Regions from separate parts of the Allobosea sp. GW823-FHT02B03 genome, predicted to be linked through region 2. Evidence: predicted binding sites of a transcription regulator. Region 2 holds the regulator's gene; the other holds the start of a gene.
What was found. The regulator HrcA, encoded in region 2, represses chaperone genes, less so after heat shock. The targets are predictions, from matches to a motif close to GTTAGCACTCNCNNNNNGNGAGTGCTAAC.

Region 1 (4,409 bases), on a different contig from region 2:
CCAGCGGCTCGGCCGACGGCTCGCTCCCGACAGAGAAGATCAGCGCCCGGTTGCCGTCATAGCCGAACTGCTCGGGATAGTGGCGCCTGAACGTCTCGATCAGACTGGTCTGGCAATGGACATAGAGCGCGTAATGCGTCGACGAGCCCTTCAGCGCGTCGGCTCGTACGGTGGTCCCTGTCCTCGGCCGCTCGGGCAGCCAGGCCGGCTCGCCCCATTTCAACGTCTCGGTCAACGGGCCGATCTCGGAGTTCGCGGCGGCGACGTCGAGGATCGCCTGGCGCAAACGCAGCATCGGCAGCCGAAGGGGTTCCGGCAGCGACCGGAATTTCGCCGCGACGGCCGCGTTGGTGAATGGCGCAAATCTCACCAGCCGCTCCCGCCCACCAGCCGGCGCTGCGCTCCAATCAGCGTCCCGCACCTGCCCTCGCACCGAAGATCATGCAGGTCTCGGTCCCATGCGCCAACAGCTTGCCCTGCACATCGAGCAGGCGCCCCTCGGTGGTCGCGATCGTGCCGCCGCGGTGGATCAGCCGGCCCTCGCAGCGGACCTCGCCGCTCTCCGGCATCACCGGGCGGACATAGTTGAGCTTCATCTCCAGCGTGGTGTAGCCCTCGCCGATCTTCAGCGTCGAATGGGCAGCGCAGGCCATGGCGGAGTCGAGGATCGTCGCGGTCCAGCCGCCATGGATGGTCCCCAGCGGGTTGAAGAAGCGCGGCGACGGCTTGCCGACGAAGACCACCCTGCCCTCCTCGACCTCGGCGAGATCGAAATCCATCGCATCGGCGAAGGGCGGGCCCGGATGACGGCCTTCGAGAATGCCGCGCAGGAAGGAAGCACCGTCCTCCGCGAGCAGGACATCACGGCTGACGACACCGACGCTGCGGGACATGGGCAAGGCCTCGATCCATTTCGTGTAGATACACGATAAAAAGGAAGGCGCGGCGCGGTCAAGCGCTGCTGCGAGCGCGCGCGGCCTCCAGCCGGTCTTTGTCGCTCAGGTCGTCTCTCGGGCGGCGCGCCGGACCGCCTTCAAGGCATCGCGGGTCTCGCCCCAGCGTTCGCGGCCGAGCCCGCCTTCGATCCGGTCCTGCGCCTCGCGCCAATAGGGGATCGCCGCTTCGATGGCAGCGCGGCCCTTGTCGGTGACCGCATAGACCAGCGCCCTGCCCTTGCAGTCGACGGGCTCGATCAATTGCTCGGCCGCCAGCAATTGCAGGTTCCGGGTCAAGGACGTGCGCTCCAGGGCGAAGCGGTCGGCCAGCTCCGTGACCGAGCGCCAGGCCCCGGTCGAGAGCGCCGAGAGCAGCACGAACTGGGTGATCTTGAGCCCGCTCGGCCGCATCGCCTCGTCATAGGCCCGGGTCACGGCACGCGCCGTCATCCGCACATGCAGGACGACACAGGAGCGGGCGATCTCGTCGAGGCGCGGGTCGGGCGTGGGCGTGGTCATCGCGGCAGGATAGTGCATTGCTGAGAAAAGTGGGAACCCGATTTTCGTGGAGACGACCGCTCTAAACTCCTAGAAACGATCACGTTTTCTATGCCCGGCCTGCCGCTCCGGCATGCGGCACGAGCGCACGGGCCGGCAGGGATGAGTCACGCATTCACCTTTTGCGCGGAGGCTTCCTTGACTCGGGAAAGGGGCGCCCCTATCTCCGCCCTGCCCGTTAGCACTCACGTTAGGAGACTGCTAACAGGCACCCATAACGGGCCAGCCTAGCGCCAGAGCCCGCCCAGAATTTGACCGAGAGGAAGACAGAACCATGAAGTTCCGTCCGCTGCATGACCGCGTTGTGGTCCGTCGCCTTGATAGCGAAGAGAAGACCAAGGGCGGCATCATCATCCCCGACACCGCCAAGGAAAAGCCCCAGGAGGGCGAGGTCGTGTCCGTGGGCCCCGGCGCCCGCGACGACGCCGGCAAGCTGGTTGCGCTCGATGTCAAGAAGGGCGATCGCGTCCTCTTCGGCAAGTGGAGCGGCACCGAGGTCAAGATCGACGGCCAGGATCTCCTGATCATGAAGGAATCCGACATTATGGGCGTCATCGGCTGATCAGCCTGACGACCCTTCAAATCCTCAATCCGGAGTAGTCAAATGGCTGCCAAAGACGTCAAGTTCTCCACCGATGCCCGCGACCGCATGCTGCGCGGCGTCGAAATCCTCGCCAACGCCGTCAAGGTGACGCTCGGCCCGAAGGGCCGCAACGTCGTGATCGAGAAGTCGTTCGGCGCCCCGCGCATCACCAAGGACGGCGTCACCGTCGCCAAGGAAGTCGAGCTTTCCGACAAGTTCGAGAACATGGGCGCCCAGATGGTGCGCGAAGTGGCCTCGAAGCAGAACGACGCCGCCGGTGACGGCACCACCACCGCGACCGTTCTGGCCGCCGCCATCGTCCGCGAGGGCACCAAGGCGGTTGCCGCCGGCATGAACCCGATGGACCTGAAGCGCGGCATCGACCTCGCCGTCGAGGCGATCGTTTCGGACCTGAAGAAGAACTCGAAGAAGGTCACCTCGAACGCGGAAGTCGCGCAGGTCGGCACGATCTCGGCGAACGGCGACGAGTCGGTCGGCAAGATGATCTCGACCGCCATGCAGAAGGTCGGCAACGAGGGTGTCATCACCGTCGAGGAAGCCAAGACCGCCGAGACCGAGCTCGACGTCGTCGAGGGCATGCAGTTCGACCGTGGCTATCTCTCGCCCTACTTCATCACCAATGCCGAGAAGATGGTCGCCGAGCTCGAGGACCCCTACATCCTCGTCTTCGAGAAGAAGCTGTCGTCGCTCCAGGCGATGCTGCCGATCCTCGAGGCCGTCGTTCAGACCGGCAAGCCGCTCCTGATCATCGCCGAGGACGTCGAGGGCGAGGCCCTGGCCACGCTCGTCGTCAACAAGCTCCGTGGCGGCCTGAAGGTCGCGGCCGTCAAGGCTCCGGGCTTCGGTGATCGCCGCAAGGCCATGCTCGAGGACATCTCGATCCTGACCGCCGGCCAGATGATCTCGGAAGACCTCGGCATCAAGCTCGAGACCGTGACGCTCAACATGCTCGGCCGCGCCAAGAAGGTGCGCATCGAGAAGGAGAACACCACGATCATCGACGGCGCCGGCAAGAAGAAGGACATCGAAGGCCGCGTCGCCCAGATCAAGGCCCAGATCGAGGAGACCTCCTCGGACTACGACCGTGAGAAGCTCCAGGAGCGTCTGGCCAAGCTCGCCGGCGGCGTCGCGGTCATCCGCGTCGGCGGCGCGACCGAGGTCGAGGTCAAGGAGAAGAAGGACCGCGTCGACGATGCCCTGAACGCCACCCGCGCTGCGGTGGAAGAAGGCATCCTGCCGGGCGGCGGCGTCGCCCTGCTGCGCGCCCTCTCCTCGGTCAAGTCGATCAAGACCGCCAACGACGACCAGAAGACCGGTGTCGAGATCGTCCGCAAGGCGATCACCGCTCCGGCCAAGCAGATCGTCGACAACGCCGGCGATGACGGCGCGGTCGTGGTCGGCAAGCTGCTGGAGTCGAAGGACTACGCCTACGGCTACAACGCCCAGACCGGCGAGTTCGGCGACATGGTCAAGGCCGGCATCATCGACCCGACCAAGGTCGTGCGCACGGCGATCCAGGACGCGGCTTCGATCGCCGGCCTGCTGATCACCACCGAGGCGATGATTGCCGAGCTGCCGAAGAAGGACGCCCCGATGCCCCCGATGGGCGGCGGCGGCATGGGCGGCATGGACTTCTGAGGAAGTCCAGACGCCCGAAAGCCTGAAGTGCCGAAACCGGGCAAGCCCGGTTTCGGTGGCGGCATGGACTTCTGAGGAAGTCCGAGCCCTCAAGCTCGATAATGATGAAGGCCCGGCGCAAGCCGGGCCTTTTTTCGTCGATGGCCTCGTCCCGCTTTGCACAGCTGCAAAGGCGCGCAGGCTTGCATCGACTTTGGTTGTAGGCCTTAGATCGACCCAGGTGCGGCATCCTGCCGCGCCCCGATCCTTGCCGAGGCCAAGCCAATGCTGAACAACCCAGCACTTTCAGACGCCGCCAAGCTCGTCGGCCGCATCCTCCTCGCCCTGATGTTCGTCCTGGGCGGCTGGTCCAAGATTTCCGGATACGCCGGCACGCAACAATACATGGCCTCGGCCGGCGTCCCTGGCATCCTGCTGCCGCTCGTCATCATCGTCGAGCTGATCGGCGGGCTGATGATCGTCTTCGGCTACAAGACCCGGCTCGCAGCGCTTGCCCTGTTCGGTTTCACCATCGCTGCGTCGGTGCTCTTCCATATGAACTGGGCGGCACCGATGCAGCAGCTGCTGTTCATGAAGAACCTCGGCATTGCCGGCGGCTTCCTCCTGCTCTTCGCGGCCGGGGCCGGCGCCTATTCGGTCGACAAGGACTGAGGCGAGGCACCGGGCCACTCCAG
Region 2 (4,409 bases):
CTGCCGTGAGGCACCTGTATCCGGGCGCTGAACCCGGCAGGCCTCACCCTCGCTGATCGCAGACATCACGCATGCCGATGGGACAGCCGCGCCGCGCGCTGCTAAATTCGCCAATCAGCAAGACTGCACGCCGCAGAGAACCGAACGCATGGACATCGCTGGATTCATGGTCTTTGCCGGGGTCTATTTCCTGGCGGTCGCCTCGCCGGGGCCGGGCATCGCGGCGCTGGTGGCGCGCTCGCTCTCGACCGGCTTTCGCCGCGCCGTGCCCTTCGTGCTCGGCATCGCCGCCGGCGACCTCGTCTGGCTGACCTTTTCGGCGCTCGGCCTGTCGCTGCTGATGCAGAGCTTCCACGGCGTCTTCGTCGCCATCAAATATGCCGGCTGCGCCTATCTGATCTATCTCGCCTGGAAGCTCTGGACCACGCCGGTCGATAGCACCAAGGCGCCCGAGGCCATCCCCGGCGAGGGCTGGCGCCTGTTCTTCGGCGGCATCGCGCTGACGCTCGGCAACCCCAAGGTGATGGTGTTCTTCGTCTCGATCCTGCCGCTGGTGGTCGATCTCAGCGCGATCACGCCGCTGCTCTTCGTCGAGATCGCGGTGCTGACCATGGTGATTATCAACACCACGCTGCTCGGCTACGCCTATGCGGCCGACCGCGCCCGCCGGCTGGTCTCCAGCCCACGCACGATGCGCCGGATCAACCGGTTCACCGGCGGCGTCATGGCCGGCGCCGCGGCGTTGATCGCGACACGCGGCTGAGATGGCGGGCACGAACGCAGGTCCCCACGCCGTTCGCCGCGAGGACTGGTCCGAGACGCCAGGCGAATGGCATGGCGAGGTTCAGGGCTTCGGCGGCGAGGTCTCGCTGATATTCGTCCGGGCCGAGCCGGGCAAGGGGCCACGACTGCACAGCCATCCCTACCCCGAGACCTTCATCGTCCGCGCCGGCCGGGCGCTCTACACGATCGGCGACCGGGAGATCGAGGCGGGGCCGGGAGAGATCCTGGTGGTGCCGGCCGGCGTGCCGCACAAATTTCGCAGCCTCGGACCGGACACGCTGGAATCGATCGACATCCACGCCAGCGAGCACTTCGTCACCGACTGGATGGAATAAAGCTCAGCGCCCGCCCTTTGCGGCGATCAGCTTCGCGACCTCGCTCTGGCCACGCTTGCGGGCATGCTGGAGCGGAGTGACGCCGTCCTTGTCGGCGAGATTGGGATTGGCGCCGGCATCGAGCACGAGCTTCGCCACCTGCTGGTGGCGCGCCCCGCCATCGCCGAGGATCACGATCTCCAGAAGGCAGGTCCAGCCGAGATTGTTGACGTGGTTCACGTCGATGCCGCTGGTCAGGAGCAGCTTCACCGTCTCGACATGGGCGCGCTCGCAGGCCGGGATCAGCGCGTCGCCGCCATAGCGGTTGCGCAGCGAGAGATCGGGCTTCAGCGGCAGCATGGCGGCGACGATCTCGCTACGGCCGGCGGCCCCGGCGAGCAGCCAGGGCGTGTCCTGGTTGGCGGCCTGGGCATTGAGGCTGGCACCGGCCGCGAGCAGGGCCTTGGCGACCGCGACATGGTTGCCGGCGACGGCACGCAGCAGCGGCGTCTGGCCCTGCCCGTCGCGCTGTTCGAGATCGGCGCCGGAAGCGATCAGCCGGCCGACCTCGGAGAGATTGCCGGAAGACGCAGCGGAGAGCAGGTCCGCAGTTGCCGCACCAGCGCCCGTCATCAGCATCGCTCCCGCCAGAACACCGGCCAAAAGCCGCCTAGTCCGTCTCATCGTCCACCTTCGAGCAGCCGCCCGACCACCCGCGCGGTGTAGTCGACCATCGGCACGATCCGGGCATAGTTAAGGCGCGTCGGGCCGATGATGCCGACCACGCCGACGATGCGCTGCTCGCCGTCGCGGAACGGGGCGGCGACGATCGAGGAGCCCGACATCGAAAACAGCTTGTTCTCGGAGCCGATGAAGATGCGCACCCCGTCGCCGGCCTCGGCCCGGGTCAGAAGGTCGATCAGCTCGGTCTGCGTCTCCAGATCGGCGAAGAGCAGGCGGATGCGCTCGAGATCCTCCTGCGCCTTGAGGTCCTCGAGCAGATTGGCCTGGCCGCGGACGATCAGGTGCCGGTCGCCGGAGGGACCGGACGAGGTCGCGATGCCGCTTTCGACGAGACGCGCCGTCAGCCCGTCGAGCTCGCGCTCCATCTCGGCACGGCTGTCGTCGATCTCGCGGCGGATCTCGGCCAGCGTCTTGCCGGCGATGCGGGCGTTGAGGAAATTGCCGGCCTCGACCAGCGCCGAGGCAGGGAGCCCCGGCGGCAGCGCCAGCAACCTGTTCTCGACCGTGCCGTCATCGGCGACGAGCACGACGAGGGCGCGATTGGCATCGAGCCGGACGAACTCGATATGCTTCAGCCGGGCATTGGCCTTGGTTGTAACGACGACGCCGGCACCGCGCGAGAGGCCTGACAGCAAGGCGGAAGCCTCGGTCAGCGTGCCGTCGAGGGTGCGCCCGCTTGCAGCCGCGCGCATCTGCGCCTCGATGCGGGTCCGCTCCTCCGAAGTGAGGTTGCCGACCTCCATCATCGCATCGACGAAGAAGCGCAGGCCCCGCTCGGTCGGCAGGCGCCCCGCCGAGGTGTGGGGGGCGTAGATCAGCCCGGCCATTTCGAGATCGGTCATGACGTTGCGCACCGTCGCCGGCGACAGCGTCATCGGCAGGAGGCGCGCGATGTTGCGCGAGCCGACCGGCTCGCCGGTGGCGAGGTAGCCATCGACGATATGGCGGAAGATTTCACGCGAGCGCTGGTCGATCTCGACCAGGCCGCCCGGCGTTTCCGGGCGCGTATAGGCGCTCATCTGGCGGCAAGGGGCCTGTTGTACATGCTCCATTGTCCCTTCGCGGGCGCGGCGGATCAAGCGGCATCTGCAAGGCCTCGCCTTGCCGCCCCATCTTGAAACGCCTACAAGCCGCCAATCCCAGAAAAGCAGGACGATGACGATGAGACCCTCCAAGCGTGCCGCCGACGAGATGCGCAAGGTCACGCTCGAGCGTGGCGTGGTCCGCTATGCCGAGGGCTCCTGCATGGTGAGCTTCGGCGAGACCAGGGTGCTCTGTGCCGCGACCGTCGAGGAAAAGGGTCCGCCCTGGCTGCGCGGCACCGGCAAGGGCTGGGTCACCGCCGAATACTCGATGCTGCCGCGCGCCACGCACGAGCGCACCCGCCGCGAGGTCACTTCGGGCAAGCCCTCGGGCCGCACCCAGGAAATCCAGCGTCTGGTCGGGCGCAGCTTGCGCGCCGTCGTTGATCTCACCGCGATCGGCGAGCGCCAGATCGTCGTCGACTGCGACGTGCTGCAGGCCGATGGCGGCACCCGCACCGCCTCGATCACCGGCGCCTGGGTCGCGCTGCACGACGCGCTGAAATGGATGGAAGGGCGGGGCATGCTCAAGGGCACCAACCCGCTGAAGGACCATGTCGCGGCGGTGTCCTGCGGCATCGTCGCCGGCAACCCGGTGATCGATCTCGATTATGTCGAGGATTCCGGCGCCCAGACCGATGCGAATTTCGTCATCACCGGCGCGGGCGGCCTCGTCGAGGTCCAGGGTACGGCCGAGGGCGCGCCGTTCTCGGAGGACGAGCTGATGGCCTTGCTCAGGCTGGCCAAGGGCGGCGTCGGCCAGCTCGTCGCGTTGCAGAAGGCGGCGGTGGCCTGACGCCATGAACGGAAACCGCCCCCTGTCCGGCAAGGTCGTGATCGCGACCCATAACCAGGGCAAATTGCGCGAGATGCGCGAGCTGATGGCCCCCTATGGCGTCGAGCTGGTCTCGGCCGGCGAGCTCGGCCTGCCCGAGCCCGAAGAGGACGGCCACATGTTCGCCGAGAATGCCGCGATCAAGGCGGTGGCGGCGGCCAATGCCTCCGGCCTGCCGGCGCTGGCCGACGATTCCGGCATCTGCATCGACGCGCTCGACGGCGCGCCCGGACTGTTCTCTGCCAACTGGGCCGGGCCGGGCAAGGACTTCGCCCCGGCTCTGGCCCGTGTGCAGGCCGAACTCGCCAAGCGCGGCGCGACCACGCCGGAACAGCGCAAGGCGCATTTCGTCTCGGCGCTGGTGATCGCCTGGCCGGACGGGCATCAGGAGCTGTTCGAGGGCCGCGTCTTCGGCACGGTCGTCGATGCGCCGCGCGGCACATCCGGCTTCGGCTACGACCCGATCTTCCAGCCGGCGGGCTATGCCAAGACCTTCGGCGAGATGACCGCGGAGGAGAAGCACGGCATTCCCGCCGATGGCTCGCCCGGCCTGTCGCACCGCGCCCGCGCTTTCCATGTGCTGGCCGCCGCCTGCCTGAGGAAGCCCGCTTGACGGGCAAGGCCGCCTTGGCTGGGCGGCAGAGCGTGCCG

Region 1: the regulator HrcA is predicted to act here: its motif matches at 1,671-1,699, upstream of groES (co-chaperone GroES).

Annotation. Positions count from the first base shown of each region.
Region 1 covers NZ_JBXAJY010000001.1:760,813-765,221, reverse strand. Annotated here, with positions in the region: gene AC1REK_RS03545 (DUF1801 domain-containing protein) at 1-370, opposite strand, end outside; gene AC1REK_RS03540 (PaaI family thioesterase) at 408-893, opposite strand; gene AC1REK_RS03535 (MarR family winged helix-turn-helix transcriptional regulator) at 999-1,454, opposite strand; gene groES (co-chaperone GroES) at 1,768-2,055, shown strand; gene groL (chaperonin GroEL) at 2,098-3,735, shown strand; gene AC1REK_RS03520 (DoxX family protein) at 4,000-4,386, shown strand.
Region 2 covers NZ_JBXAJY010000006.1:39,924-44,332, forward strand. Annotated here, with positions in the region: gene recF (DNA replication/repair protein RecF) at 1-9, shown strand, start outside; gene AC1REK_RS20365 (LysE family translocator) at 149-763, shown strand; gene AC1REK_RS20370 (cupin domain-containing protein) at 765-1,118, shown strand; gene AC1REK_RS20375 (ankyrin repeat domain-containing protein) at 1,122-1,730, opposite strand; gene hrcA (heat-inducible transcriptional repressor HrcA) at 1,778-2,860, opposite strand; gene rph (ribonuclease PH) at 3,003-3,719, shown strand; gene rdgB (RdgB/HAM1 family non-canonical purine NTP pyrophosphatase) at 3,724-4,371, shown strand; gene hemW (radical SAM family heme chaperone HemW) at 4,368-4,409, shown strand, end outside.